2 linked regions of the Allocatelliglobosispora scoriae genome follow. Each later gene encodes a partner of the first gene's protein in a complex. Links are inferred from orthologs where the notes say so. Each region holds a gene or a part of one and is shown in the gene's direction. Other genes may lie near its edges.

Region 1 (15,491 bases):
GGCCTGCCCGACACCGCGCCGACGGTGCTCCTTCAGCACGGCCAGGTGCTTGACCCAGCCCTCGTTCTGGTCGAGCGCCTGGTCCGATGATTGCAGGACACCGGCCGGCTCGCCGTCGACCGTGGCGAGGAACCACTCGTCCCAGCGGACCTCGGCCGAGTCGACGTAGCGCTGCAGGAACACGTCCAGGGGCGCGGGCTGGTAATCCGGCGTGTCGCGGAACGCGGTGTCGAAGACCCGGTGGAAGACCGGCAGGTCGTCGCGGGTGATGGTGCGGATCTCCACGCCCTCGGGCAGCTCCTGCGGGAGCGACACGGGCAGCTCGATCAGCATCCTGGCGTACCGCTTGATGAAGGTGAAACCCACCTCCTTCAGCAGCGCGATGTACTCCGTCTCGGTCGGGATCGCACCCGCCCGCGCGGTGATCCGCGGGTGGCCGAGCTCCGCCGCGCGCTGCGGCACCCGGGCCAGGGCGAGCATCAGCAGGGTACGCCGAGCCGCAGCGCCACGGGCGGGGTCGACATAGACCTCCACGAACTCGCGGGGTCCCCCGGCGCCGTTCTCGATGAACGCCCACGCGACGATCGCGCCGTCCGGATCGAGCGCCACCCAGCTGTCCTTAGCCGGATCGACATACGGACCGGTGAGGGCCTCCAGCACGTCCTCGGTCGAGAAGTCGGGCGCGCCGACGGCGGCGATGTCGCTCGCGTGGGCGACGGCCAGGATCGCTGGAACGTCGTCCAGGGTGGGGTGGCGGAGGCTCCACCCCTCAGGCAGCGTGTCTGCAGACAGTGTGTCGGTCACGCTTCATTAGAACGGCGCTGTCCAGCGTATTTCTCCACCAGCACCCAGCCGATCGCGAGCACGACACCGGCGATCGGGATCGCGGCCCACGTCGACGGCGGCGCCTCCAGGTAGCGGCCCTGCAGCCACAGCGCGCCCGCGAAGGCGGCCGACGCACCGGCCGCTCCGCCCACCGCGGCGGCGATGCCGGAGATCCCGTCTGCGCTCAGCAGGAACGCCAGGTCGATGACGACGGCACCGGCGATCAGCGCGAACGGCACGGCCGACGGCGGGAAGTGGGCGAGGGTGAGCAGCTCCCAGGCGAGGCACCGGTAGGCGACGTAGCCGACCGCGATCGCCGTGGCGGTCCAGCGGAAGCCGACGAACTTGCGGGCCGCGACGAGGGAGAGCAGCGCGGCGCCGACGATCCACGCGGGGTAGACCCAGTCGGCGACCGGCAGCGCGAAGCCGTGTACGGCGATGTCGTCGACGGGGCGGCCGAGCTGGTCGGCGGCGAACTTCAGCAGGATCGGCTCGGCATAGGGCTCGCCGCGCAGCCAGGCGGCGAAGGAGAGCACGCCGTACTCCTGGTGCTGGTTGGGGAAGAGCACGTTCTCCAGGAAGAAGCCCCAGAGCACGATGGAGACGATCGTCCGGCCCCGGCCGGGCGGGGTGGTGATGTGCCAACTTCTCGCCACGCCGAGAATCATCAGCGCCGTGCCGGTGTAGAGCAGCGAGTGGCTGCCGCTCCAGGCGGTGATGTCCAGCCCGTTGATCTTGTGGTTGAGGACGTCGATCGGGAGCGCGATGAGGAAGGTGCCGGTACCCCAGATCAGCAGCCACTTGCTGATCTTGTCCAGGCCCAGGCCCGTACGGACCTGATAGATCACGAGCGCGACCGCGATGACGGTGCCCACCGTGTTGACGTCGTGCGGGGGTGCCAGATCGTCACGGAGCCACTTGAAGTGCCACGACATGTCCCAGGTCGACCCGATCAGCTTCAACGCCAGGGCGACCAACCAGAACCGGTAGACGACCTTGAGCATGGTCGGGCGCTGGTCGTCGTTGGGGCCCGCCAGCGCCAGCGTCTTCCAATCGGCGACGGTGCGCGGCAATGTCGAGGTGGTCACGTCAGTCACGTCCTGTGATCTTCAGCAGCAGGCAAGGGGTTCTTGCTCGGAGATTCTGCACTGCGACACGCCGTCATGGGTACCCATCCGCCCCCGAGATGTCCCTGAGATCGGGAACATGAGACAGTGGCCCGAGTCTCATGACCACCTGGAGGATGCCGTGCTGTCGCGTCGCCGTCTCGTCTCCGTCGTCGCCATCTCGGCGTTGGCGCTCACCGGGCTGAGCGCCTGCCGGTCCACGCCAGGGATCGCCGCCTATGTCGGGTCGGAGAAGTACACCGACACCTACGTCGACAACCTCATCAACGACTTCGACGCCAAGCTGGTCGCCCAGATCCGGGTGCAGGCGAAGACCCAGACCGATCAGGCCGTCAAGGCCGGTCAGATCAAGCCCGAGGACGCCGCCGCCCAGGTCGACAAGGCAGTCGCCGACCAGCAGGCGACGACCCTCAAGAACTTCGGCGACCTGCGCCAGACCGTGATCCGCATGCTCGTCGTCCGGGATGCGGGCAACATCTACGCCAAGTCGCACAACATCACCGTCCCGCCCGCCGACACGGCGACCGCGGCAGCGCAGAACAACCTGCCCGCCGACGCGGACCTGGTGAAGCTCTTCGCGGAGTACAGCACGACGCTGAACGCCCTCGCCACCACGGCCAAGTCGACCGCGCCCAGCGAGGCTGACCAGCACGAGGCCTACGACAACCTCCAGGTGCAGCCCGGCACCGTCAAGCCCTCCTTCGAGACGCTCCAGGGCAACTTCACCCAGGAGGCGATGGGCTCGGCCGTCGGGGTGCGCGACCTGCTGGTCACGGCGCTCGACGAGGCCAAGTCGTCGGTGAGCCCGCGCTACACGGGCGCCGCCCAGGACCTTCAGATCCAGCTCCAGCAGCTTCAGGCGCAGACGAAGATCCAGGTCATGCTGGCCCCGATCGGTGCCGTCTCCAATGCACCCGCGGTCGCGAGCACCGAAGCACCCGCCGCGTAGGCATGACCCGACGGATCGTCCTGCTCGTCACCTCACCCCGGCTCCCCGCCGGGCTGCTCTCCGCCGAAGCCTGGGACGCCTGCCGCGCTCATCCGGTCCTGGCGGCTCAGGAGAGCGATCAGACCACCGCGCTGCGCATCGCCGGTGCCGAGGTGACGATCCTGCCCGTACCCAGTGCTGATGCCCTGCTCGCGACGGCCGGGCAGACCGTGATCTGGCTCGCCGGACCGACCGGGGACGAGCGGCTCGCCCGGGAGCTGGGCATGCGCCTGGCGCGCGAGCCCTCGCTCGCCGAGATGGAGCTCATGTACGGCTCCTGGGACCCCCCGGGAGCCCGCCTGCTCGATGCCGTGGCGGTGACCGAGCGGCTGAGCGCGGACCCCTGGCGTGCCGCGCAGACCCATCGCAGCCTCGCCCGCTTCATGCTGGAGGAGGCCCGCGAGGCGGTGGAGGCGATCGAGACCGACGATCATGAGGCGCTCCGCGAGGAGCTCGGTGACGTGCTGCTCCAGGTACTCATCCACGCCCGCATGGCCGAGGAGCTGCCGGGGGACGAGCGGTTCACCATCGACGACGTCGCCGGGGACTACGTCGCGAAGATGATCCGCCGCAACCCGCACATCTTCGGCGGACCCGAGCACGCCACCGACGACATGGACCAGATCCTCGAGGTCTGGGAACGGGTGAAGGCCCAGGAAAAGGCGGAGCGGGCCGGCCGTCGCGCGGAGCGCTGAGGGACCGGCTGTCGGTGCCGACGGGTAGGGTCTCCCCATGGAGTTCGCGCCGCTGGCTGAGATGATCGCCGATGCCATCCTGGAGAGCGACCCGGGCCGCGCCCTCGATGCGGGTGACCACCGCTTCGACGATCGGCTGCCCGACTTCTCCGCCGAGGGCGTCTCGTCCGACGTGGGGATGCTGCGCGACGCCGCGCTGGCTCTGTCTCAGGTGGACGCCGACGCCCTGGAGCTCGCCGACCGGGTCGACCACGAGATCCTCAGCGGCATCGTCGACCGGAGCATCTTCGAGCTGACCGAGGTCCGCGAGCACGAGTGGAACCCGCTGGCCCACAACCCGGGCCCCTTCCTCTACGAGCTGCTCGCCCGGCCCTTCGCCCCGGCTGCGGTGCGCCTGGACAGCCTCTATCACCGGGTCTCGGCGATCCCCGACGCCCTCGCCACCGCCCGCGAGGTGCTGCGCGACTGCCCCGAGATCCACCTGGAGACGGCCGTCGGCCAGTTCGAGGGCGCCGCCGCGCTGCTGCGCGAGCAGGTGCCGGGGCTGCTGGCGCAGGAGCCGAGCATGACCGGCAGCGTGCAGCCCGCCGTCGATCGGGCCGCCGCCGCGCTCACCGACTTCTCGGGCTGGCTGCGGGAGCAGACCGGTGGCCGCGACCCGCGCCTGGGCCGCAAGCTCTGGGAGGCCCGCCTCTGGCACACCCTCGACACGGAGCTCTCGGCGGCGGCCGTCCTGGATCGGGCCGAGGCCAATCTCGCCCGCGTGATGGCCGAGATCCGCGACGCATCGGCCGCGCTGATCGGCGGCCCGCCCACCGATGAGACGGTCCGCACCGCGCTCGCGAGCCTCTCGGCCGAGCACCCCGACGACGCCACGATCGTGGCGCTCGCCGAGACCACGCTCGCCGAGACGACGGAGTTCGTCCGCCGCAACGACCTGGTCTCGCTCGTCGACGACCCGTGCGTGATCGAGGAGATGCCCGAGTTCGCCCGCGGTGTCGCCGGTGCCTACTGCTCGGCGCCGGGACCGCTGGAGACGGCCGACGTGCCGACCTTCTACTCGATCTCACCGACGCCGGCCGGCTGGTCGGCGGAGCTCGTCGAGTCCTACTACCGCGAGTACAACAACCACATGATCCGCAACCTGACGGTTCACGAGGCGATGCCGGGTCACTTCCTGCAGCTCGCGCACGGCCGTCGCTACCGGGGATCCACCAGGGTGCGGGCGCTCGGCTTCTCCGGGGTCTTCGTCGAGGGCTGGGCGGTCTACGCCGAGGAGATCATGGCCGACCACGGCTTCGGCGGCCTGCCGGTGCGGTTGCACCAGCTCAAGATGCAGCTCCGGATGACGATCAACGCCATCCTCGACCAGCTCGTGCACTGCGAGAACCTCAGCGAGGACGAGGCGATGGACATGCTCGTCGGGCGGGGCTTCCAGGAGCGCGGCGAGGCTGCGGGCAAGTGGCGCCGGTCGCTGCTCACCTCGACGCAGCTCTCGACATACTTCGTCGGCTGGGCCGAGGTCTCGTCGATCGGGCGCTCCCGGCCGGCCGGGGTCAGCCTGCGGCAGTGGCACGACGCGATGCTCGCCCAGGGCTCCCCCAGCCCTCGCCACCTGCGCACTCTGCTCGGCATCTGACCCATCCGACCGGGTCTGTCACAGCCCGGGGTTAGATTGGAGTCGACACACGTCGTCGAAACACAGCCCCCACCGGTTCCGGTTCGGGGGTGTTCGGCGTGTGCTCTTCAGGCGATCATGTGGGGGTTACGGTGCGGCTCAGCGGTCTGCTCGATGCGGCGTTGGCGGATCCGGCGCTCACGCGTACCCGTCGATTCGCAGGCGACAACCTGGACGTGACGGCGCCGCCCAGCCTGCGGCCCTTCCTCGCGGCGGTCGCCGCGAGCGAGCGGACGGTGCTGGCGGTGACGGCGACGAGCCGGGAGGCCGACGATCTCGCCGACACCCTCGGCATGCTGCTCGACCCGGGCGTGGTCGCGGCCTATCCGAGCTGGGAGACGCTGCCGCACGAGCGCCTCTCCCCCCGCTCCGACACGGTCGGCAAGCGGCTCGCGGTGCTCCGGCGGCTGGCCCACCCGGGCGAGCGCGGGCCGCTACGAGTCGTCGTCGCGCCGGTGCGCAGCCTGCTGCAGCCGCAGCTCGTGGGGCTCGGCGACCTGACCCCGGTGGAGCTGCGCCCGGGGCAGACCGCGCCGCTGGAGCGGGTGGCGCACGACCTCGTCGACCTCGCCTACGCCCGGGTCGACCTCGTGACCAAGCGTGGCGAGTTCGCGGTCCGCGGCGGCCTGCTCGATGTCTTCCCCCCGACCGAGGAGCACCCGCTGCGGGTGGAGTTCTGGGGCGACGAGGTCGAGGAGATCCGCTCCTTCGCCGTCGCCGACCAGCGCACCATCGCCGCGGCCGACTCCGTCTATGCCCCGCCGTGCCGGGAGCTGCTGCTCACCCCGGCCGTCCGGGCCCGCGCGGCGGAGGTGCTCGCCGACCACCCGGAGATCGCCGAGATCCTCGACAAGCTGGTCGAGGGCATCCCGGTCGAGGGCATGGAGTCGCTCGCGCCGACGCTCGCCGGCCCCAACAGCATGCAGCTGCTCGTCGAGTGCCTGCCCAAGGACACGATCGTGCTGCTCTGCGACCCGGAGCGCATCCGCACCCGGGCGCACGACCTGGTCCGCACCAGCGAGGAGTTCCTCCAGGCGAGTTGGGCCGCTGCCGCCGTCGGGGGCAAGGCCCCGGTCGATGTCGGCAGCGCGTCCTTCAAGACCCTCGCGGAGGTCAGGACCTCGGCGCTCAACCGCGGCCAGTCCTGGTGGACGGTCTCCCCGTTCGGCCTGGACGCCCCCTCGGCGAAGGCTGACGACACGCCGTGGCTGGACCCGATCGATGTCGGACCGATCGACGAGGACTCGACGGTGCTGACGCTCGGTGCGCAGGCCGCTCCGCTCTACCACGGCGACACCGAGAAGCTCATCGCCGATCTGCGGGGCTGGCTGAGCGAGGGCTGGCGGGTGGCGCTCGTCTTCGCCGGACACGGCCCGGCGCAGCGTTCGGCGGAGGTGCTGCGCGACGCGGGGATCGGCGCGACCCTCACCGATGAGCCGGTCTTCACCCCCGGCAGCCTCGTCGTGACGACGGGTTCCCTGCTCGGCGGGCTCGTCGACCCCGAGGTGAAGCTCGCGGTGATCACCGGCGACGACATCTCCGGCGGCCGGGGCACCTCGACCAAGGACATGCGCAAGATGCCGTCGCGGCGGCGCAACACGATCGATCCGCTGGAGCTGCGGGCGGGCGACTTCGTGGTGCACGAGCAGCACGGCATCGGCCGCTATGTCGAGCTGGTCCAGCGCAAGGTCAACGGCGCGGACCGCGAGTACATCGTGATCGAATATGCCGCCTCCAAGCGCGGGCAGCCCGGCGATCGGCTCTTCGTGCCGACGGATGCGCTCGACCAGCTCTCCCGCTATGTCGGCGGCGAGGCGCCCACGCTGCACAAGATGGGCGGCTCGGAGTGGTCCAAGGCGAAGGCGCGGGCGCGCAAGGCGGTCCGGGAGATCGCCGCGCAGCTCATCCAGCTCTACGCCGCGCGTACGTCGGCGAAGGGTCACGCCTTCGGGCCGGACACGCCGTGGCAGCGCGAGCTGGAGGACGCCTTCCCGTTCACCGAGACGCCCGATCAGCTCTCCGCGATCGAGGAGGTCAAGGAGGACATGGAGAAGCCCATGCCGATGGACCGCCTGATCTGCGGCGACGTCGGATACGGCAAGACCGAGATCGCGGTGCGGGCGGCGTTCAAGGCGGTGCAGGACGGCAAGCAGGTGGCGATCCTGGTGCCGACGACGCTCCTGGCGCAGCAGCACTTCAACACGTTCTCGGAGCGGATGGCGCAGTTCCCCGTCCAGATCAAGCAGCTCTCCCGCTTCCAGACGCCGAGCGAGGCGGCCCGCACGATCGAGATGGCGGGTGAGGGCACCGCCGACATCGTCATCGGCACCCACCGGCTGCTCCAGCAGGCGACCCGGTTCAAGCAGCTCGGTCTCGTCATCGTCGACGAGGAGCAGCGTTTCGGTGTCGAGCACAAGGAGCACCTGAAGTCGCTGCGGACCAACGTCGACGTGCTGACGATGTCGGCGACGCCGATCCCGCGCACCCTGGAGATGGCGATCACCGGCATCCGGGAGATGTCGACGATCGCGACCCCGCCGGAGGAGCGGCACCCCGTCCTGACGTACGTCGGCGCTTACGACGACAAGACCGTCGCCGCCGCGATCCACCGCGAGCTGCTCCGCGACGGTCAGGTCTTCTACCTGCACAACCGGGTCGAGTCGATCGACCGGACGGCGCAGCGGCTGCGGCAGCTCGTCCCCGAGGCCCGGATCGTCACCGCGCACGGGCAGATGGGCGAGGACGCGCTGGAGAAGGTGATGGTCGGCTTCTGGGAGAAGGAGTTCGACGTCCTCGTCGCGACCACGATCATCGAGTCGGGCATCGACATCCCCAACGCCAACACGCTGATCCTGGAGCGCGCCGACCTGCTCGGTCTCTCCCAACTGCACCAGATCCGGGGCCGGGTCGGCCGTGGTCGCGAGCGGGCGTACGCCTACTTCCTCTACCCGCCGGAGAAGCCGCTCACCGAGCACGCCCACGAGCGGCTGGCGACGATCGCCCAGCACACCGAGCTCGGCGCGGGCATGTATGTCGCGATGAAGGACCTGGAGATCCGGGGCGCGGGCAACCTGCTCGGCGGTGAGCAGTCCGGCCACATCGAGGGCGTCGGTTTCGATCTCTATGTCCGGATGGTCGGGGATGCGGTTCGGGCGTTCAAGAACAACCCGGCTGACGACGCGGACGAGGCGGAGGCGGTCGAGGTCAAGATCGATCTCCCGGTCGACGCGCACCTTCCGGTCACCTACGTCGAGGTGGAGCGGCTGCGGCTGGAGATGTACCGCAAGCTCGCCTCCGCACGTACCCACGAGGAGCTCGACGCGGTCGTCGCCGAGCTCACCGACCGCTACGGCGAGCCGCCGGCCGAGGTGGTCAACCTCGTCTCGGTGGCCCGGTTCCGGCTGGTCGCCAAGGACTACGGCCTCTCCGAGGTGGGCCTGCAGGGCAAGCACATCCGCTTCTCGCCGCTCGTGCTGCCCGACTCCCGGCAGATGCGCCTCAAGCGCTACCACCCCGACGCGGTCTACAAGCCCGCGTCCTCGCAGGTGAGCATCCCGCACCCGATGACCCGTCGCATCGGCGGCGAGCCGCTGCGCGACCAGGCGCTGCTCGACTGGTGCGCCCAAACGATCAAAGACATTCTGGGGTGAGTGACGTCACTCAAGCGATCTGAAGGCCCAGGCTGGTTCGATATAGTTGGCGCAGCCCCCGGACAGCGCCGTCCTCAGCACTGTGAGAGGTGTCCGCTGTGACCGATATTGACCAGTCTGAGGTGGACTCAGCAGAGCGCGACACCGCGCTCCGTGCCGACATCCGTCGGCTCGGTGGCCTGCTCGGACAGACCCTGGTGCGTCAGGAGGGTCGCGGGCTGCTCGATCTCGTCGAGGAGGTCCGGGCCCTAGTCCGCACCGACCCCGAGAGCGCGGCGGCCAAGCTCGCCGGTCTGGATGTCTCCACCGGCACGAAGCTGGCCCGGGCCTTCTCCACCTATTTCCACCTCGCCAACGTCATCGAGCAGGTGCACCGGGCCCGCGAGCTGCGACGCCAGCGGGCGCAGGTCGGCGGCTGGCTGGACCGCGCCGGGCGGCTCATCGCCGACAAGGGCGTCGCGCCCAACGAGATCGCCGCCGCGGCGCGCCGCCTGGCGATCCGTCCGGTCTTCACGGCGCACCCGACCGAGGCCGCCCGCCGGTCGATCCTCACCAAGCTGCGCTCGGTCGCCGACGAGCTGGACCGGGAGGCCGCCGAGGCGGTGCTCTACGGCGCCGCGCCCGGCACCGACAAGGCCGACCGCCGCCTCGCCGAGCTGCTCGACCTGCTCTGGCAGACCGACGAGCTGCGGCTGGACCGGCCGGACCCGACCGATGAGGCCCGCAACGCGGTCTACTACCTGCGCGACCTCTACGCCGACGCGGCGCCGAGGGTGCTCGACGATCTCGCCGACACGCTCAAGTCGCTCGGCGTCGAGACCGCTCCGGGCGCCAAGCCGCTCAGCTTCGGCACCTGGATCGGCGGCGACCGCGACGGCAACCCCTACGTCACGCCCGCGGTCACCCGTGACGTGCTGCTCATCCAGCACGAGCACGGCATCCGGGCCACCGAGGCGGCGCTGGAGGAGCTGATCAACCAGATCAGCGTCTCGCGGCGGATGCGCAACGTCTCCCTCGACCTCTCCGCCAGCCTCGCCAAGGACCTCGATGCGCTGCCCGAGGTGGCGCCCCGGTTCCGCCGGGTCAATGCCGAGGAGCCCTACCGGTTGAAGGCGCGCTGCATCAAGGCGAAACTCGCCAACACCCGCGAGCGCCTGGCGAAGGGCACCCCGCACGTGCCGGGGCGCGACTACCTGGGCGCGTCGGACCTCGTCGCCGACCTGGAGCTGATCCGCGCCTCGCTGGCCCGCAACGCCGGACAGCTCACCGCGATGGGGACCCTCGCCACGATCATCCGGACCGTCAGCGCCTTCGGCCTGCACCTGGCGACGATGGATGTCCGCGAGCACGCCGACGCGCACCACGCCTGCCTGGCCCAGCTCTACGCGAGGGTCGGCGAGGTCAACAGCTACGCCACCCTCAACCGCGACGAGCGCACCGAGCTGCTCACCCGCGAGCTGGCGAGCCGTCGGCCGCTGTCGCACCTGGACACGCCGCTCACCGAGGCGGCTCGCAAGACGTTCGATGTCTTCACCACGATCCGTGAGGCGCAGGAGCGCTTCGGCGCCGACGTGATCGAGTCCTACATCATCTCGATGACCCGGGGCGTCGACGATGTGCTCGCCGCCGCCGTGCTCGCCCGCGAGGCGGGTCTCGTCGACCCGCACACCCCGCGGGCCCGGATCGGCCTGGTCCCGCTGCTGGAGACGGTCGGCGAGCTCGACGCCGGTGGCGCGATCCTCGACGAGCTGCTGAGCCTGCCGACCTACCGGGCGATCGTGCGTGCGCGCGGCGACGTGCAGGAGGTCATGCTCGGCTACTCCGACTCCAACAAGGAAGCCGGCATCACCACCAGCCAGTGGGCCATCCACAAGGCTCAGCGCCAGCTCCGCGATGTCGCGGCGCGCCACGGCGTCCGGCTGCGGCTCTTCCACGGCCGCGGCGGCACCGTCGGCCGCGGCGGCGGCCCCACCCACGAGGCGATCCTGGCCCAGCCCTACGGCACGCTCGACGGCGCGATCAAGGTGACCGAGCAGGGCGAGGTCATCTCCGACAAGTACACGCTGCCGGCCCTGGCCCGGGAGAACCTGGAGCTGACGGTCGCCGCCGTGCTGCAGTCGACGCTGCTGCACACCGCGCCGCGCCAGCCCGCCGACGACCTGGCCCGCTGGGACTCGGCGATGAATTCGGTCTCCAGCGCCGCCTTCGCCTCCTATCGCGAGCTGGTCGAGGACCCGCAGCTCCCGGAGTATTTCTGGGCCGCCACCCCGACCGAGCTGCTCGGTGCGCTCAACATCGGGTCCCGCCCGGCGAAGCGCCCCGACTCCGACGCCGGGCTCGGCGGCCTGCGGGCCATCCCGTGGGTCTTCGGCTGGACGCAGTCCCGCCAGATCGTCCCGGGGTGGTATGGCGTCGGTTCCGGACTGCGTGCTGCTCGCGAGGCGGGTCTCACCGACACGCTGAAGGACGCGCACGAGCGCTGGCACTTCTTCCGCACGTTCCTCTCCAACGTGGGCATGATGCTGGCGAAGACCGACCTCACGATCGCCCGGGGCTACGTGCACACCCTGGTCCCCGAGCACCTCCAGCCGATCTTCGGCAAGATCGAGGAGGAGTACGCGTTGACCGTCACCGAGCTCCTCGCGATCACCGGCGAGGAGGGACTGCTCGAGGCGCAGCCGCAGTTGCAGCGGACCCTCGGCGTTCGGGACAGCTACCTGGAGCCGCTGCACCACCTGCAGGTCGCGCTGCTCCGCCAGTATCGGGACCACGGCGGCCTGCGCCACTCCAACACGACGGCACCCGGCACCCGGCGGCAGCCGAGCACGGACCCGACATTGGAGCGAGCCCTGCTCACCACTGTCAACGGAATCGCAGCCGGGATGCGCAACACTGGCTAAGAGCGGTTGATGGTCGGGCTTCCCTACGCATGCGAGACTTGGGGCTTCTCAGCCTGGGGAGGAAGGAAGCCCGATGACAGAGGTGCCGACGCATACGCCGAGCGCCGTTGAACTGGCCGACCTGGAGTTGCTGTTGGCGGGTGCTCTAGCACCGCTGACGGGATTCCTCGGCCAGTCCGATCTGTCCTCGATGTCGCGGACGGGCAAGCTCGCCGACGGCACCACGTGGTCGGTGCCGGTGACGCTGACCGTCCCGTCCGGGCTCGCCGAGCACGCCGAGCTGATCCTGACCGACCCCGAGGGCGCGCCGCTCGCCACGGTCACCGTGACCGAGCGCTGGCCGGTCCGGGAGGGCCGCGTCGGCATCGCGGGGCCGGTCCGGCGGACCGGTGACGGCGGCCGGCCGCCCTTCGCCCGGCTGCACCGACCGGCCGCCGATGTCCGCGGGTCGCTCGGCGGTGACCGGGTCGTCGGGTTCTTCGCCGATCGGGTCATGCACCGGCCGCAGATCGCGCAGGTGGTTCAGGCTGCCCGCAGCCTCGCCGCCGATGCGGTGGTGTTGATCCCGGTGGGCACGGCCGGACCCGACGGGCTGGCGCCGGAGGCGCTGATCCGCTGCATCCTGGCGGCTAACGACCGGCTCAACGGCGCGACGATCGTGGCGGTGCCGCTGCCGCACCGCGGCAACGAGATCCATGACGCGCTGCTGCGCTCCCGGGTCGCGGCTGCCTACGGCGTCACCCACCTGCTGGCGGCCGGCGACATGCTGACCGGCGGCGGACCCCGGGTGATCGTGTCGCGGGAGTTCGCCTACGACGCTCGCGACGGGCAGTGGCGCTGGCGCGACGACGTGCCGGACCGCTTCCAGCGCGATCCGCTCACCAGCGACGAGATCAACGACATGCTCGACGACGGGGTGACGCTGCCGGAGTGGCACACGCCGCCCGCCGTCGCCCGCGAGCTGGCCCGGGCTCGCCCGTCGCGCCGCCACCGGGGTCTGGTCGTCTTCTTCACGGGCCTGTCCGGCTCCGGCAAGTCGACGATCGCCCACGCGGTCGCCGACGAGATCCGCGAGTCGGGCACCCGCTCCGTCACGCTCCTCGACGGCGACGTGGTGCGCCGCGAGCTCTCGGCCGGGCTGACCTTCAGCAAGGCCGACCGGGATCTCAACATCCGCCGGATCGGCTGGGTCGCCGCCGAGGTCGGCCGGCATGGCGGGATCGCGATCTGCTGCCCGATCGCGCCGTACGCGGGGGCCCGGGCGACCGCGCGGGCCATGGCTCGGTCCGCCGGTGCCGACTTCCTGCTGGTCCACGTCTCGACCCCGCTGGAGGTCTGCGAGGCGCGGGACCGCAAGGGTCTCTACGCCAAGGCCCGGGCCGGTCTGATCACCGGGATGACCGGCATCGACGATCCCTACGAGGTGCCGACCGATGCGGAGCTTCGCATCGACACCTCGACCGGGACCATCGACGACGGCGTCAAGGTCGTGCTCAATAGCTTGATCCACGGCGGTTGGCTGCCGGCATGACCTGGAAGACCGGCGACCGGCCCAGCTTGCGGTAGGCCCGCAGCCCGCCGCTGGTCGCCGCGACCCGGGAGTCACGCCCCTGCTGCTGGGACGGCGTGTCGAAATACATCATCGCCTTCACCCGGGGGAAGAGCTCCATCTGCTTGCCGACCGAGTCGAAGAAGGTCGCCTGGTGCGTGGGGTTGCGCTGGGAGAACCAGACACCCCACTCGGCCACCATGAGCGGCTTGTCGGGGAAGCTCTTCGCCGCCCAGTTGTAGAAGCCCGGCCAGGACGGCCGGCTCGCCGCCTTGCGGTTCATCATCTCGGCGAAGTCGCCGTGACCGTAACCCGGGTCGGAGTAGGCGTAGGCGTCCCAGGCGACCCAGTCGACGACGTCGTCACCGGGGTAGAGGTCCTCGAACCAGGGCTGCGTGTTCCACGGGACGTACGCCATGTAGCAGATCGCGGTGACCATGTTGGTCACGCCCTTCGCCCGCAGCTCCAGCACCACGTGGCGGAACGCCCTGGCGAAGTCCTTCGCCGTCATCCCCGAGCCCACCCGGGCGACCACGTTGTCCTCGGGCTCGTGGTACATCGTGAAGAAGAACTGGTCGGTGTAGTTGGCGCGGATGTGCGCGGCGAGCCGGGCGAGGTAGGCGTCGGCCCGGCCGCGGGCGATCTCGGCCCAGTTGAAGGTGGTCGGCTTCCAGCTCAGGAAGAGCAGGCGCGGCTTGTCGGCGTTGCGGGCGATCGCGATCTCGTCCGGTGTCGGGAAGAGCTGCTCACCGCGGTGGTAGGCGTGGAAGAGCGCCTGCCTGCGACCGGTCGAGGTCTCGAAGTCGACGATGGCCTGGCGGCGTGGCACGTCGGTGTGGCTGGCCGGAGCGACTCCCCACAGCACACCGCAGCTGGGCACGAGCGCCGCACCGAGCTCGCACTTCGGGTCCGGGTTCTCACTCGGCGACGGCGACGGGCTGCCCGGTGCGGCCGACGGCGACCCGGACGGCGAGGACGACGGTGATGATGACGGCGAGGACGACGGCGACTCGGACGGCAGGCCCGGCTCCGACGGTGAGGTTGACGGCGACGGCGAGCCGGGCTCCGACGGTGAGGGCGAAACGGCGTCGGACGGCGACGGGGAGCCGGGGCCACCGGGCGACGGCGAGAGCGACGGTGGGAGCGACGGCGACAGCGACGGCACGCCGGGGCCGGTCGGCGACGGCGGGTCGGGGATCGGCCAGCCGCTCGGTGTGGGGGGCCAGGTGCTCGGCAGCTTCGGCGGCAGCGGGCTCATGCTGAAGGTCGGGTTCGGCGGGCTGGGCAGGCCGGGCAGGCTCGGCGGCAGTGACGTCGGCGTACCCAGGGGCCACGGCGGCAGGCTCGGGAAGGGCTCCGGCACGGTCACCCCGCCCGGCGACACCGCCGACGACTCCATGGACGAGGCGACCGACGTGGACGAGGCGGATGCCGTCGCAGCCGGATCGAAGGAGATCGTGATCGTGGGCGCCTTCGCCGCCACCAGGTCGTCCCGGGCGATGAAGCGGGCGATCGAGGCGCCGGTCGGTGCGGTCACCGCGAACGCGTACGTGCCGGATTTGCGGATCACCTTGGTGACGTCGAAGCGCAGCGCCGACTCGTACCCCCGAGGGGCTATGGAACCCACGACGGCGCCGAGGCGGGGCGCGGTGGCCGCGGTGAGGCGGTTCTCGTCCCAGACGGTCGACGGCACGTGGGTGAGCTCGACCAGCTCCGGCAGCGGGCCGCTGTGGCGCGCGAGCCAGAGCTCGGCGAGCGTCGGCGGCGCGCCGGCCGGCAGGTCGATCGTGAATTTGAGGTAGGTGATCGCGGCGCCGCCGTCCGCGCCACCCGCGGCTAGGTAGGCCGCCTTGCCCTCGGACGCCTGCGGCGACCAGCTCACCGCGAAGGTGTCGGCGGAGACCGGCACGGATCGATGTGGGCGGCCGACGCGCCCGCCGATGTAACCGAGCGTGACCGCGAGGGTCACCGCGCCTAGGACGGCGGTTGCCGCGATGAACGGCCGTGCTGTGGTCATGCCATGCCCTCCCGCAAGGTGGCGGAGCCGGCATCGAGCCGACCGGACTGCCAACCCGGGTG
Region 2 (14,730 bases), 2.6 Mb from region 1 along the record:
CACACCACTGAGATGAGGAGACCTTCGTGTCCCCAGATCGGCGTAACCGTCCCTACGCGGTCACCACCCGCTTCATCCTCGCCGCACTCCTCGCGGCGACCGGATCGGCGTTCCTCACCGCTCCCGCCTCGGCCGGCGGGCTCGTCGCGGCCGAACTCACCGCGTCGCCCTTCGCGGTGTCGCTCGGCAACCAGCTCGTCAACACCACCGGGCCGCAGATCTCGGTCAACATCACCAACGAGGGCACCGCGACCGCCACCATCAGCTCGATCACCGTCACCGGCCAGTTCACCCGGTCGGTCAACTGCGGCAGCACCCTCGCCGCCGGTGCCACCTGCCAGGTGACGATCGCGTTCCAGCCGACCTCGGTCGGTCCCAAGACCGGCGCGATCACGGTCAACAGCAACGCCAACAACCCGACCCTCGTCGTCAACCTCTCCGGCACCGGGGTCAACCCGACCCCGCCCACGCTCGTCGGTTCCCCTGCCAGCACCCTCTTCCCGGACACCGTCGTCGGCTCCAGCGTGATCCGGCAGGTCTACCTCGGCAACACCGGCAGCAACCCCGCGACGATCTCGTCGATCAGCGCCACCGGGGCCGGGTACTCCGTCGGCACCTCCAACTGCGGGACGACCCTCCCGGGCGGCTACAACTGCTTCATCAGCGTCGTCTTCACCCCGGGCTCGGCCGGGTCCAAGGCCGGGTCGGTCGTCGTGAGCAGCAACGCCACCAATCCGACGGTCACGTTCGCGCTCACCGGCCTCGGTGTCGCGCCCGGCACGACCAACCTGGCGCTCGGCAAGCCCGCGACCGGCACCAGCGTCGCCGGGCACACGCCCGCCAAGGCGGTCGACACCGACCTCAACACCTACTGGGAGAGCAGCAACAACGCCTTCCCGCAGTCGATCACCGTGGACCTCGGCGCGAACGCGAAGCTCTCCTCGATCGTGCTCCGGGTGCCCCCGGCGTGGGTGAGCCGCAACCAGACGCTGTCGGTGCTCGGCAGCACCGGCGGCGGCTACTCGACGATCGTCGGGTCGGCTTCCTACCTCTTCGGGACGGGGGCGGGGAACTACGTCGTGATCCCGCTGCCGGGCGGCACGACGGCTCGGTATGTGCGGATCACCATCACCGGCAACACCGGCCAGCCGGCCGGGCAGCTCTCGGAGCTCCAGGCACTGGGCGTCTTCGCGTAACCGAGTCGGGGTGTGCCGTTCCGCTCGCCGGTGCGGCACACCCTCAGTCGAACCGGCGGCGCCACCACGGGCGACGGGCGGCGTACTCGGCGGCCCGCTCGGTCCGGTGCCGCATCCAGGTCAGGAACTCCACCGGCTCGGACTGCCGCTCGCCCGTGACCAGCCGGGCCGGTGCCCAGACGAAGTAGCTGTCCTCGTCGACGTTGTTGTAGTCGTTGGTCCACACCGTCCCGGCGAGGTCGCCGGTCACCGCGAGCACGGTGTGGAAGTCGCAGCCGCCGATATTGACGGGGATCGCGCCATCGACGACGCTCGCGTCCTCGGGGTCGGGCATCGGGCACTTGCCGTTGACGATCGTGAAGGGCCGCCGGACGTGCGCCCAGCCGCCCGCATCCCCTTGGCTGTCGGCCACGGCCGCGCGGGGCGTGATCAGATCGTTCGGACCGCCGACGCCGAAGGTGGTCAGGAACGCGACGTAGCCGGTCGGGAGCGTGAGGCCGAGGACGGCCTCCGCCTCGGCGATCTGCGTCGCCGACACCGGTTCCCCGCTGGAACGCCGCCGGTGCCGGCGACGCCACACCGCGTAGGCGTCCTGGATGGCGGCAAGCTGCTCGGCCGACTCGGTCATGGTGCCGACTCTAGGGCTGCCGTCCATGAAATTTCGTCCGGCGATCTTGTCGATTCGCGGCTCGGCCGTTCGCTGCCTTGATGACAGGCCGCACGGCCACCCGCGAATCCGCGAAGGGAACCACCATGACCACCCTTGCTCACGCCACCGGCCGCACCACGGTCTCGACTCGTCCGCTGCTGCTCGCAGGCGCGGCCGCCGCGCCGATCTTCACGGTGGTGGCGCTGGCGCAGACCTTCACCCGCGAGGCCTACGACCTGACCCGGCACCCGGTCAGCATGCTCGCCAACGGTGACCTCGGCTGGATCCAGACCATGAGCTTCCTGACCACCGGGGCGCTCACCGTGGCCGGTGCGGTCGGCGCCCGTCGGGTGCTGCGCGGCGGTAAGGCCGGGACCTGGGGACCGATCCTGCTCGCCGTCATCGGCCTCGGGATGCTCATCGCCGGTGTCTTCCGGATGGACGCGGCCGACGGCTTCCCGATCGGCACACCGGCCGGTGTCCCGACGACGATGAGCAGCGAGGCGATGCTGCACAACCTCGGTGGCAGCCTCTCCTTCTTCTCGATGATCGCGCTCTGCTTCGTGCTGGCCCGGCGGTTCACGGTCCGTGGCGAGCGGGCCTGGGCCGTCGGCGGCCGGGTCTGCGGCGTGCTCTTCGCGCTGGGGCTGGGCTGGGCGTTCAGCGGCGGCACGGCGGGTGCGCTGACGCTGTTCCTCGGCGTCGTCATCGCCTGGGGCTGGATCGCCGCAAGCCTCGTCCGGCTCGTTCGGCCCGCGAACTAGCGTGAGCCCGGTGCCGGGTCGGGGTGACCGACCCGGCACCGCTGTTACGGTCGGCTGTGCGCTACATCCGGTTCCAGAGCCCCGAGGTCGACGATCGGGGTCGCAACGTCGGCGTCTTCGGCCTGGTCAACGGCCTTGCGAAGCAGGGTCGGCTGATCGAGGAGCAGGAGCGGTTCCGGCGGCTCAACAACGACTGGTACGACGCGGCCTACCCCGATCCGGCGACCGTGGACGCCACCGTCTACGACCGGGAACTGCACCCGGGTGCGGCTGCCTGGTTCAAGGTCTCGGCCCAGCACCTGGTCGAGCGGGTCGACGGCTATCTGGAGATCCTGACCGCACACGGAGTGGCGTGCGTGGTGCTCCGCTCCGACGACCCGGGCCGCGTCATCTACGAGGACGACCACCAGATCGTGGTCGTTCCCGTGGCAGATCTTGAATGATTACTGCTGCCAGGGCAGCACAAACGATTCAAGGTCTACATGCAAGACCGGCGGTCACCAGCCGCGCTCGCGCCACTCGGGCAGGGACGGGCGCTCCGCTCCCAGCGTCGTCGGGAGCCCGTGTCCGGGGTGGACGATCGTCGAGTCCGGCAGCCGGTCGAAGATCTTGCCGATCACGTCGTTGAGCAGGCTGGTGAAGTTCGCCGCGTTGCCCCGCGTGTTGCCGACCCCGCCGGGGAAGAGGCTGTCGCCGGTGAAGATCTGCGGCGGGCCCTCGGGGTCCCGGTAGAGCAGCGCGATCGACCCCGGCGTGTGCCCGACCAGGTGGATCACCTCCAGCGAGCTGGAGCCGACCGTCACGGTGTCCCCGTCGACGAGCGGCTGCGTCGGCACGGGCAGCGAGCCGGCGTCGGCCGGGTGCGCGTAGGCCGTCGCGCCGGTCGAGGCCACGATCTCCGCCAGGGCCTTCCAGTGGTCGGCGTGCCCGTGGGTCGTGACGACCGAGGCGAGCCCGCCGTCGCCGATCAGCGAGGTGAGGGCCTTCGCGTCGGCCGCCGCGTCGATGAGGAGCTGCTCACCGGTGTGGCGACAGCGCAGCAGGTAGGCGTCGTTGCCGAAGTCGCCGACCTCCAGCGTGGTGATCTCGAGATCGGGCAGGACCGCGGTCGCGTGCAGAGTCACGCTGGAGAGCTTAGAGCGTCCGTCAATCGGCGCCTGGCCGTGTTGCTCGTCGCCAGGTCTGCAGCGGGCGCACACGGCGGCGGCGTGCGCCCTGCCGGCCACCAAGAAGTGACGGGCGTGCTTCGATCCGGCCGCGCCGATCGTGCCATCGGCGGAGTAACACCAGGTGTCAAGCGGTTATCCGCACACCAGTGCGAGGAAATCTCATGGCGGAAGTTGCCGACCTGGCCCACACTGCTCGGTAACCACTACTAAGGAAACGGTGCATGACCACGCTTTTGTCGTCGCTCGGCTGGGACGAGGCGCTCGCCTCGGCGTACCCCCTGCTGCTCGCGGACCCCGACCACCGGCCTGGGCGAGTGCTGCGCGCTGATCGTGGCGTGTGCACCGTGCTGACCGAGACCGGCGTCGATCGCGCGAGCCTCGCGGGCAGCGTGCTGCGGGCGGCCTCGGCCGATCCCGTGCGCCTGCCGTGCGCGGGTGACTGGGTGATCGTGCGCCGGTGGCCCGATGACCGCACCACGCTGGAGGTCGTGCTGCCCCGGCGCACGGTGATCGTCCGGCGCACCTCGGACAAGGACTCCTCCGGCCAGGTGCTCGCCGCCAACATCGACGTCGCCGCCGTGGTCGAGCCGATGGACTCGGGTCCGGACCTCGGTCGCATCGAGCGCTTCCTCGCCCTGGGCTGGGAGTCCGGCGCGGTGCCGATCGTGGTTCTCACCAAGTCGGACGTCTCCACCGACCCCGAGGCGGTCGCCGAGTCGGTGCGCGCGATCGCACCCGGCGTCGAGGTGGTCATCGTCAGTGCCGACCAGGGGGTCGGCCTCGACAAGCTCCGGCCGCTCATCGCGCACGGCCGCACGCTGGGCCTGCTCGGTCGCTCCGGCGCGGGCAAGTCGACGCTGGTCAACGCCCTGGCGGGCGCCACGGTCATGACCACCCAGGGGGTACGCCGGGTCGACGGCAAAGGCCGACACACGACCACCTATCGGGCGTTGATTCCGATCCCGGGCGGCGGTGCCGTCCTGGACACTCCCGGCGTGCGTGGCGTCGGTCTGCTCGACGGCTCCGACGGCCTCGACAAGGCCTTCGAGGACGTCGTCGACCTCATCGACCTGTGCCGGTTCAGTGATTGTGCTCACGAGGGGGAGCCGGGCTGCGCCGTGCGGGCGGCGCTCGCCGACGGTGACCTGGCACCGCGCCGCTGGGAGAGCTGGCAGCGGCTGCAGAAGGAACTCGCCTTCGAGGCCCGGCGCAAGGACGTGCGGACGCGGGCCGAGGAGAAGGAGCGCTGGAAGCGCCTCACCCAGCACAGCAGGGGCACGAGTCGCCCGTAACACGGCTCGGATACGGTTGGACGTCACCGGGCGACGTCGATGGCAAGGTCACCTCGTTGCTCACGAGAACGCTTTTGTCGTAGCCCCCGGTTAGTGTCGGAACGCTGTTCTCAGCGCTGCATCCGCATGTCCGATCTAGGAGAGTTTCAACGTGGCTGACCGTTTGATCATCAGGGGTGCCCGCGAGCACAACCTGCGGGATGTCAGCCTGGAGCTGCCGCGCGACGCCCTCATCGTCTTCACCGGCCTCTCCGGCTCGGGCAAGTCCAGCCTTGCCTTCGACACGATCTTCGCGGAGGGGCAGCGGCGCTACGTCGAGTCGCTCTCCAGCTATGCCCGGCAGTTCCTCGGGCAGATGGACAAGCCCGACGTCGACTTCATCGAGGGCCTCTCCCCGGCGGTCTCGATCGACCAGAAGTCGACCTCGCGCAACCCGCGCTCGACGGTGGGCACGATCACCGAGGTCTACGACTACCTGCGGCTGCTCTTCGCCCGCGCCGGTGAGCCGCACTGCCCCACCTGCGGCGAGGCGATCACGCGGCAGACGCCGCAGCAGATCGTCGACCGGGTGCTGGAGATGGAGGAGGGGGTCCGGTTCCAGATCCTGGCCCCGGTCATCCGCGGCCGCAAGGGTGAATACGTCGACCTCTTCGCCGAGCTGCAGTCCAAGGGCTACGCACGGGCCCGGGTCGACGGCGTGGTCTACGCGCTGACCGACATCCCCAAGCTGAAGAAGCAGGAGAAGCACACGATCGAGGTGGTCGTCGACCGGCTCGCGGTGAAGGAGTCGGCGAAGCAGCGCCTCACCGACTCGGTCGAGACCGCGCTGGGTCTCGCCGCCGGGATCGTCGTGCTCGACTTCGTCGACCTGCCCGAGGACGACGAGCATCGCGAGCGCAAGTTCTCCGAGCGGCTCGCCTGCCCCAACGACCACCCGCTCGCGATCGAGGATCTCGAACCCCGGGTCTTCTCCTTCAACGCGCCCTACGGCGCCTGCCCCGAGTGCACCGGTCTCGGGACGAAGAAGGAGGTCGACCCGGAGCTGCTCGTGCCCGACCCGGAGAAGACGATCCGCACCGGCGCGATCGCCCCGTGGGCCAGCGGCCACACCTTCGAGTATTTCCAGCAGGTTCTGGAGGCGCTGGCGGGGGAGAACGGCTTCGACCTCGACACCCCGTGGCGGGCGCTGCCGGCCAAGGTGCACAAGATGGTCATGCACGGCGTCGACAAGCAGGTCCACGTCGTCTACCGCAACAAGTACGGTCGCGAGCGCTCCTACTACGCGGGCTACGAGGGCGTCGTGCCGTGGCTGGAGCGGCGCCACTCCGACACCGAGAGCGAGTGGAGCCGCGAGAAGTATGAGGGCTACATGCGGGAGGTGCCCTGCACCACCTGCGGTGGCACCCGGCTCAAGCCCGAGGTCCTCGCGGTCACCCTCGGCGGGAAGAACATCGCCGAGGTCTGCGCCCTCTCGATCGGCGAGGCCGCCGACATGCTGGGCGAGATGGAGCTCAACACCCGGCAGAAGATGATCGCCGAGCGGGTGCTCAAGGAGATCAACGCCCGGCTGCGGTTCCTGCTCGACGTGGGCCTCGACTACCTGTCGCTGGACCGGCCGTCGGGGAGCCTCTCCGGTGGCGAGGCGCAGCGCATCCGGCTCGCCACCCAGATCGGCTCCGGTCTCGTCGGCGTGCTCTACGTCCTCGACGAGCCGTCGATCGGCCTGCACCAGCGCGACAACCACCGCCTGATCGAGACCCTGGTCCGCCTGCGCGGCCTCGGCAACACGCTGATCGTGGTCGAGCACGACGAGGACACGATCCGCACCGCCGACTGGATCGTCGACATCGGTCCCGGCGCGGGCGAGCACGGCGGCAAGATCGTGCACAGCGGCAGTTACGCAGACCTGCTGAAGAACAAGGAGTCGGTGACCGGGGCGTTCCTCTCCGGTCGGCAGTCGATCCCGATCCCGGCGCAGCGGCGACCGCAGGTCAAGGAGCGCAAGATCACGGTCGTCGGCGCCCGCGAGCACAACCTGAAGAACGTGACCGTCGACTTCCCGCTCGGCCAGCTCATCTCGGTCACCGGCGTCTCCGGCTCGGGCAAGTCGACGCTGGTCAACGACATCCTGCACGCGGTGCTCGCCAACCAGATCAACGGCGCCCGGATGGTGCCCGGCCGGCACACCCGGGTCGCGGGCCTGGAGCACGTCGACAAGGTGGTCGGCGTGGATCAGTCCCCGATCGGGCGGACCCCGCGCTCCAACCCGGCGACCTACACCGGTGTCTTCGACAACGTCCGCAAGCTCTTCGCGGAGACGACGGAGGCCAAGGTCCGAGGCTACGGTCCCGGCCGGTTCTCCTTCAACGTCAAGGGCGGACGCTGCGAGAACTGCGGCGGCGACGGCACGATCAAGATCGAGATGAACTTCCTGCCCGACGTCTACGTCCCGTGCGAGGTGTGCAAGGGTGCCCGCTACAACCGCGAGACGCTGGAGGTGCACTACAAGGGCAAGACGATCGCCGAGGTGCTGGAGATGCCGATCGAGGAGGGCGCCACGTTCTTCGAGGCGATCCCGGCGATCCACCGGCACCTCAAGACCCTGGTCGATGTGGGTCTCGGCTATGTGCGGCTCGGCCAGCCCGCGCCGACCCTCTCCGGCGGCGAGGCGCAGCGCGTCAAGCTCGCCGCCGAGCTGCAGAAGCGCTCCACCGGGCGGACGATCTACGTCCTGGACGAGCCGACGACCGGCCTGCACTTCGAGGACATCCGCAAGCTGCTCCTGCTGCTCCAGGGCCTGGTCGACAAGGGCAACACGGTGCTCGTCATCGAGCACAACCTGGATGTCATCAAGAGCTCCGACTGGGTCATCGACATGGGCCCCGAGGGCGGCCACCGGGGCGGCATGGTCGTCGCCGAGGGCACCCCGGAGCAGATCGTCAAGGTCAAGGCGAGCTACACCGGCCAATTCCTCAAGCCGCTGCTCGCCAAGAAGAAGTAGGGCAAACTCACAGCGGGCTGTGACATTCACTGGCTAGCGTGTCCTGGAATGTTCAACTAAACCGTACCGGAGGAGAAGCCAGTGACCGAGCACGTCACCCCTGCCCCTACCGCCAGCCGTCGAGTGATCTTCGGCAGCGTGGGGGCGGTCGGCGCGGCCGCCCTGCTCGCCGCCTGCGGCGATGACGCGACGCCGACGCCGACCAGCAGCAACCCGCCCGCGGGCCAGGCGACGGGCCCGCTCGCCAAGAAGGCCGACATCCCGGTCGGCGGTGGCAAGATCTTCGCTGACGAGGGTGTCGTCATCACCCAGCCGACGGAGGGCACCTTCAAGGGTTTCAGCTCCGTCTGCACGCACCAGTCCTGCCCGGTCGCGAAGATCACCGGCGACTCGATCATGTGCACCTGTCACAACAGCGCCTTCTCGATCGTCGACGGCTCGGTCAAGAGCCCCCCGGCGACTCAGCCGCTCCCTGTGGTCGCCCTGAAGATCGACGGCGACAGCATCTCGGTGGCGTGATCTCACGATCGCGCTGTTTCCCGGAAGCAGGCTCCTCCCGCACCTCGGGTAGGCCTTCCTTCCGGGAAACAGCGCGATCGTGCGCGCGCACCCCGCGCGGGGAGTGCGGCAGCGTGTCGGGGGGTGCGGTTAATGTGGCAGCGTGGCCGACCCGTCCGTTTACCGTCCCGCCTCCGGCACCATCCCGGAGTCTCCCGGTGTCTATCGCTTCCGGGACCCGACCGGGCGGGTGATCTATGTCGGCAAGGCCAAGAGCCTGCGGCAGCGCCTCAACTCCTACTTCGCCGACACCTGGACGCTGCACGCCCGCACCCAGCAGATGGTCACCACGGCGTCCAGTGTGGACTGGGTCACGGTGCACACCGAGGTCGAGGCCCTCCAGCTGGAGTATGCGTGGATCAAGGAGTTCGATCCGCGCTTCAACGTGCGCTACCGCGACGACAAGTCCTACCCCTATCTCGCGGTCACCCTCGACGAGGAATACCCCCGCCTCCAGGTGATGCGGGGGGCCAAGCGCAAGGGCGTGCGCTACTTCGGGCCCTATTCGCACGCGTGGGCCATCCGCGACACCCTCGACCTGCTGCTGCGGGTCTTCCCGTCACGCACCTGCAGCACCGGCGTCTTCAAGCGGGCCGGCCAGATCGGCCGCCCCTGCCTGCTGGGTTATATCGGCAAGTGCTCCGCGCCCTGCGTGGGCCGGGTCAGCGCGCAGGAGCACCGGGCGATCGTCGACGAGTTCTGCGAGTTCATGGCCGGCGGCACCGACAAGCTGCTGCGCCGCCTGGAGAAGGAGATGCTCGCCGCCTCCGACGAGCTGGAGTTCGAGCGGGCCGCCCGGCTGCGCGACGACCTCGCCGCCGCTCGCAAGGCACTGGAGAAGCAGGCCGTGGTGCTCGGCGACGGCACCGATGCCGACGTGGTCGCCTTCGCCGAGGACGACCTGGAGGCCGCCGTGCAGGTCTTCCACGTCCGGGGCGGCCGGATCCGGGGCCAGCGCGGCTGGGTGGTGGAGAAGACCGAGCACGTCACCACCGCCGACCTGGTGCATCAGTTCTGCTCCCAGATCTACGGCGCGGAGACCGAGGCCGACACCGGTGCCGCGACCAGCCCCGACCTGCCGCGCGAGGTGCTCGTGCCGGTGCTCCCCGACGATGCCGACGCGCTTGCCGACTGGCTCGCCGAGCGGCGCGGCTCCCGGGTCTCGCTGCGGGTGCCGCAGCGCGGCGATAAGAAGACCCTGATGGAGTCGGTCGCCCGCAACGCGTCGCAGGCCCTCACCCAGCACAAGCTGCGCCGGGCGAGCGACCTGACCGCCCGCAGCAAGGCGCTGGAGGAGATCGCGGACGCGCTCTTCCTGCCGTCGGCACCGCTGCGGATCGAGTGCTTCGACATCTCGCAGATCCAGGGCACCGACGTCGTCGCCAGCATGGTCGTCTTCGAGGACGGCCTCGCCCGCAAGTCGGAGTACCGCCGCTTCATCATCAAGGGCGCCACCGACGACGTCTCGGCGATCTCCGAGGTGATCCGCCGCCGGTTCCGCGCCTATCTCGAGGCCCGCGACTTCGAGCCGGATGCGACTCTCGGGGAGAAGCCGAAGAAGTTCGCCTACCCGCCGCAGCTGGTCATCGTCGACGGTGGACAGCCGCAGGTCAACGCCGCTGCCGCCGTCATGGCGGAGCTCGGCATCGTCGATGTCTCGGTCTGCGGGCTCGCCAAGCGGCTCGAGGAGGTGTGGCAGCCGGACGAGCCGATGCCGGTGATCCTGCCCCGCACCTCGGAGGGGCTCTACCTGCTGCAACGCTGCCGCGACGAGGCGCACCGGTTCGCGATCACGTTTCACCGGGAGCGCCGGTCCAAGCGGATGATCGCCTCCACACTGGATGACATCCCGGGGCTGGGCGAGGCACGGCGCAAGGCCCTGCTGCGCCAGTTCGGTTCGCTGAAGAAGCTCGCCCTCGCCTCCGCCGAGGAGATCGCGACGGTGCCGGGCGTCGGCCCGCGTACCGCTGAGGCGGTTGTCGCGGCGCTGCGGGGCGACGACCCGGCTGCGAGCGGTGCGGCCTAGACTCAGGATCTCTTCCGTGAGCGGGGTGGGCTCCGGTTGATGATCAAGGGGGATGGGTTGCAGCAGCCAGAGGCTTCAGACAAGCGGGCCCAGGCCGACCTCGTGATCGTGACCGGCGTCTCCGGCGGCGGTCGGTCCACGGTGGCCAGAGCACTGGAAAATGTCGGCTTCTATGTCGTGGACAACCTGCCGCAGGCGCTGATGGTGCCGATGGCCGAGCTCGCGGCGGAGGCCGGCGGGGCGGCCCGGCACACGGCGATGGTGCTCGACGTGCGCTCGCGCGCCTTCTCGACCGACCTGGCCGGTGCGATCAAGGCGCTCAAGGACCGGGGCTTCAGTCCGCGGGTGGTCTTCGTCGACGCCGACGACGACGTGCTGATCCGGCGCTTCGAGAGCGTGCGCCGGTCGCACCCGCTGCAGGGCAACGGCCGCCTCTCCGACGGCATCGCCGCCGAGCGGGAGCTGCTCGCCGAGGCCCGCGACCTCGCCGACGTGCTGATCGACACCAGCCACCTCAACGTCAACCAGCTGCGGCACCGGGTGGAGGAGCTCTTCGCCGGTGAGGACGCCCTGCGCCTGCGGGTGACGGTGCTGTCGTTCGGCTTCAAATACGGCCTGCCGCCCGATGCCGACTTCGTGCTCGACGCGCGCTTCCTGCCCAACCCCTACTGGGTGCCGGAGCTGCGCGAGCACACCGGCCGAGAGGTCGAGGTCAGCCGCTACGTGCTCGGCCAGCGGGGCGCCACGACGTTCGTGGAGACCTACGCCAGGCTCGTCAACGCCACCGCGCCGGGCTTCGAGCGGGAGGGCAAGCGCTACCTGACCGTCGCCGTCGGCTGCACCGGCGGCAAGCACCGGTCGGTGGCGATCGCGGAGGAACTCGCCCGTCGCCTTCGTGACCTGCGGGTGGTGGCGAACGCGCAGCACCGCGATCTGGGACGGGAGTGACCGGTGAAGATCGTTGCCTTCGGCGGCGGCACGGGGCTGAGCGCCTCGCTGCGAGCGCTTCGCCGCAGTGACCACCACCCGTTGCTGATCACAGCAGTCGTCACGGTCGCCGACAACGGCGGCTCCAGCGGGCGGCTCCGCGTCGACCGGGGCGCCCTGCCCCCCGGCGACCTGCGGCAGGCCCTCGCGGCGCTGGCCGGGGACGACCCGGTGAGCACCAGATCCGCGCGCCTCTTCCAGCACCGCTTCACGGGCGAAGACCCGCTCAGCGGTCACCCCGTCGGCAACCTCGTCCTGCACGGCCTGATGGAGCAGCTGGGGGACCCGGTCGCGGCCCTCGATCACGCCGGGGCGATGCTGCGCGCGGTGGGCCGGGTGCTGCCGATGTCACGCGAACCGGTGAGTCTGGAGGCCGAGGTGGTCGGCGCCGACCCCCGCCATCCGGACAAGGCCGTCACGGTCGTCGGGCAGCACGAGGTCGCGGTCTCGCCGGGCCGGATCGAGAATCTCCGGCTGAACCCGGCCCGACCCGACGCCTGCCCCGAGGTGCTCTCGGTGATCGGCCAGGCCGACTGGCTGATCTTCGGGCCGGGGAGTTGGTATACGTCGGTCATCCCGCATCTGCTCGTGCCCGAGCTGGCCCGCGCGATCGTGGCGAGCAAGGCCCGCAAACTCGTCACCCTTAATTTGGCACCTGACCAGGAAACCGGCGGATTGTCGCTTGCCGACCATCTTGGGGCCTTGACCCGTTACCTGGCTGATTTTCGGGCGGATATTGTTCTAGCGGACACCACTGCCGTGGGAGACCCACGACCAGTGGCTGCCGCGGCGGAAACGCTGGGAGCTCGGCTCGCGCTCGCGCCGGTCGCCGTCGGAGACGGCACCGCACGACACGATCCGGCCGCCCTTGGCTCCGCACTGGTGCCACTCCTGCGCACCAGTCGTTAATCATCAGACTCGTTGGTTGCTTTCTGATGATGCAATCCACACTCTTCGGCCCCGAGGTGACGACACAATGGCGATGACCGCAGCGGTCAAAGACGAGCTGAGCAGGGTCGACGTGCCCAAACCCTGTTGCCGGCGGTCCGAGATGGCCGCTCTGCTTCGCTTCGCGGGCGGCCTGCACATCGTCTCCGGCCGGGTAGTGGTCGAGGCGGAGCTGGACACGGGTGCCGTCGCACGGCGCCTGCGCAGCACGGTCGCGGATCTCTACGGCTACCAGAGTGAGATTCACATTCTCGCCTCTGGCGGGCTGCGCAAGGGCAGCCACTACATCGTGCGGGTGGTGAAGGACGGCGAGGCGCTCGCACGCCAGACCGGCCTGCTCGACGTGCGCGGACGGCCCGTGCGGGGGCTGCCCCCGCACGTCGTCTCGGCGAACATCTGCTGTGCGGTGGCGGCGTGGCGGGGTGCCTTCATGGCGCACGGCTCGCTCACCGAACCCGGCCGGTCCTCCGCGATGGAGATCACCTGCCCGGGTCCGGAGTCGGCGCTCGCGCTGGTCGGCGCCGCCCGGCGGCTCGGCATCGTGGCGAAGGCCCGCGAGGTCCGCGGCGTCGACCGGGTCGTGGTCAAGGACGGCGACGCGATCGCCGCGCTGCTCACCCGCATCGGCGCGCACGCCAGCGTGCTCGCCTGGGAGGAGCGGCGGGTACGCCGTGAGGTGCGCGCCACCGCCAACCGCCTCGCCAACTTCGACGACGCCAACCTCCGCCGCTCGGCGAGGGCGGCGGTCGCCGCGGCGGCCCGGGTGACCAGAGCGCTGGAGATCCTGGCGGAGGATGCGCCCAACCATCTGACCAGTGCCGGCCGGCTGCGGCTGGAGCACCGGCAGGCGTCCCTGGAGGAGCTGGGGGCCCTCGCGGACCCGCCGCTGACCAAGGACGCGATCGCCGGACGCATCCGCAGGCTGCTGGCCCTGGCCGACAAGCGGGCAAGGGATCTTGGCATCCCCGACACTGAGGCGGCCGTCACACCGGAAATGCTGGCCTGCTAGTACTCGGATCACCCCGGTGGGCTAGGGTCGTTACGGAAGGCGACGCTGCCGGACAACCGGCCAAACCGCGGCCTGAAGGTGCGGTGCACAGGTGTCCTGTGCCCGCGCCGACAAGGGCGCCGCCGTCGCGCAGATATCTGTGGGGCGCGGCGGGGCGGCCGAGACGATTTATTCGGCCGCCGGCGCATACGCCGGCGCTAACGAGGAGATGGAACCTGTGACCATCCGGGTTGGCATCAACGGTTTCGGCCGCATCGGCCGCAACTTCTACCGGGCGCTCCTGGCCTCCGGTGCGGACATCGAGCTGGTGGCCGCGAACGATCTGACCGACAACGCGACCCTCGCTCACCTGCTGAAGTACGACAGCATCCTGGGTCGTCTTCCCTACGAGGTGAAGCACTCGGCCGACGAGATCAGTGTCAACGGCAAGTCCTTCAAGGCGTTCGCCGAGCGCGACCCGGGCAAGCTGCCCTGGGGCGACCTGGGCGCCGACATCGTGATCGAGTCGACCGGCTTCTTCACCGACGCCGACAAGGCCCGCGCCCACATCGAGGGCGGTGCCAAGAAGGTCATCATCTCGGCGCCGGCCAAGGGCGAGGACATCACGATCGTGATGGGCGTCAACCACGACAAGTACGACCCGGCCGCGCACACGATCATCTCGAACGCGTCCTGCACCACCAACTGTCTCGCCCCGATGGCCAAGGCGCTGCACGACGCCATCGGCATCGAGAAGGGTCTGATGACGACGATCCACGCCTACACGCAGGACCAGAACCTGCAGGACGCGCCGCACAAGGACCTGCGCCGCGCCCGCGCCGCCGCGATCAACATCGTGCCGACCTCGACCGGTGCCGCCAAGGCGATCAGCCTGGTGATCCCCGAGCTCAAGGGCAAGCTCGACGGCTACGCGCTGCGGGTGCCGATCCCCACCGGCTCGGCGACCGACCTCACCTTCACCGCCGGTCGCGAGACCTCGGTCGAGGAGGTCAACGCGATCGTCAAGGCCGCGGCCGACGGCCCGATGGCCGGGTTCCTCACCTACACCGAGGACGAGATCGTGTCCTCGGACATCGTCACCGACCCGTCGTCCTGCATCTTCGACGCCGGTCTCACCAAGGTCCTGGGCAA

Evidence for each region.
Region 2: the proteins of mfd (region 1) and uvrA are in contact, whole or in part, in a crystal structure (PDB 4DFC), measured with the Escherichia coli proteins. The link is inferred for Allocatelliglobosispora scoriae from one-to-one orthologs.

The regions. Positions count from the first base shown.
Region 1 is NZ_JACHMN010000002.1:4,219,917-4,235,407, reverse strand. What follows is about bases 5,001-9,163. They hold mfd (transcription-repair coupling factor), read left to right. Parts: upstream 5,001-5,393; coding sequence 5,394-8,963; downstream 8,964-9,163. Other genes in these bases: ppc (phosphoenolpyruvate carboxylase), read left to right, coding at 9,086-9,163; F4553_RS24840 (DUF885 domain-containing protein), read left to right, coding at 5,001-5,274. Also shown: F4553_RS24860 (GNAT family N-acetyltransferase), read right to left, coding at 1-804; F4553_RS24855 (hypothetical protein), read right to left, coding at 801-1,922; F4553_RS24850 (hypothetical protein), read left to right, coding at 2,032-2,901; more of F4553_RS24840, read left to right, coding at 3,673-5,000; more of ppc, read left to right, coding at 9,164-11,863; cysC (adenylyl-sulfate kinase), read left to right, coding at 11,937-13,394; F4553_RS24820 (glycoside hydrolase family 26 protein), read right to left, coding at 13,357-15,429. UniProt on the Escherichia coli protein: Couples transcription and DNA repair by recognizing RNA polymerase (RNAP) stalled at DNA lesions. Mediates ATP-dependent release of RNAP and its truncated transcript from the DNA, and recruitment of nucleotide excision repair machinery to the damaged site.
Region 2 is NZ_JACHMN010000002.1:1,601,295-1,616,024, reverse strand. The notes cover bases 4,870-8,271. They hold uvrA (excinuclease ABC subunit UvrA), read left to right. Parts: upstream 4,870-5,221; coding sequence 5,222-8,071; downstream 8,072-8,271. Other genes in these bases: F4553_RS12935 (Rieske (2Fe-2S) protein), read left to right, coding at 8,153-8,271; rsgA (ribosome small subunit-dependent GTPase A), read left to right, coding at 4,870-5,070. Outside these bases: F4553_RS42405 (choice-of-anchor D domain-containing protein), read left to right, coding at 27-1,196; F4553_RS12965 (SMI1/KNR4 family protein), read right to left, coding at 1,240-1,824; F4553_RS12960 (DUF998 domain-containing protein), read left to right, coding at 1,950-2,609; F4553_RS12955 (hypothetical protein), read left to right, coding at 2,666-3,052; F4553_RS12950 (MBL fold metallo-hydrolase), read right to left, coding at 3,107-3,733; more of rsgA, read left to right, coding at 4,000-4,869; more of F4553_RS12935, read left to right, coding at 8,272-8,590; excinuclease ABC subunit UvrC, read left to right, coding at 8,733-10,655; RNase adapter RapZ, read left to right, coding at 10,713-11,603; F4553_RS12920 (gluconeogenesis factor YvcK family protein), read left to right, coding at 11,607-12,551; DNA-binding protein WhiA, read left to right, coding at 12,619-13,599; gap (type I glyceraldehyde-3-phosphate dehydrogenase), read left to right, coding at 13,817-14,730. UniProt on the Escherichia coli protein: The UvrABC repair system catalyzes the recognition and processing of DNA lesions. UvrA is an ATPase and a DNA-binding protein. A damage recognition complex composed of 2 UvrA and 2 UvrB subunits scans DNA for abnormalities.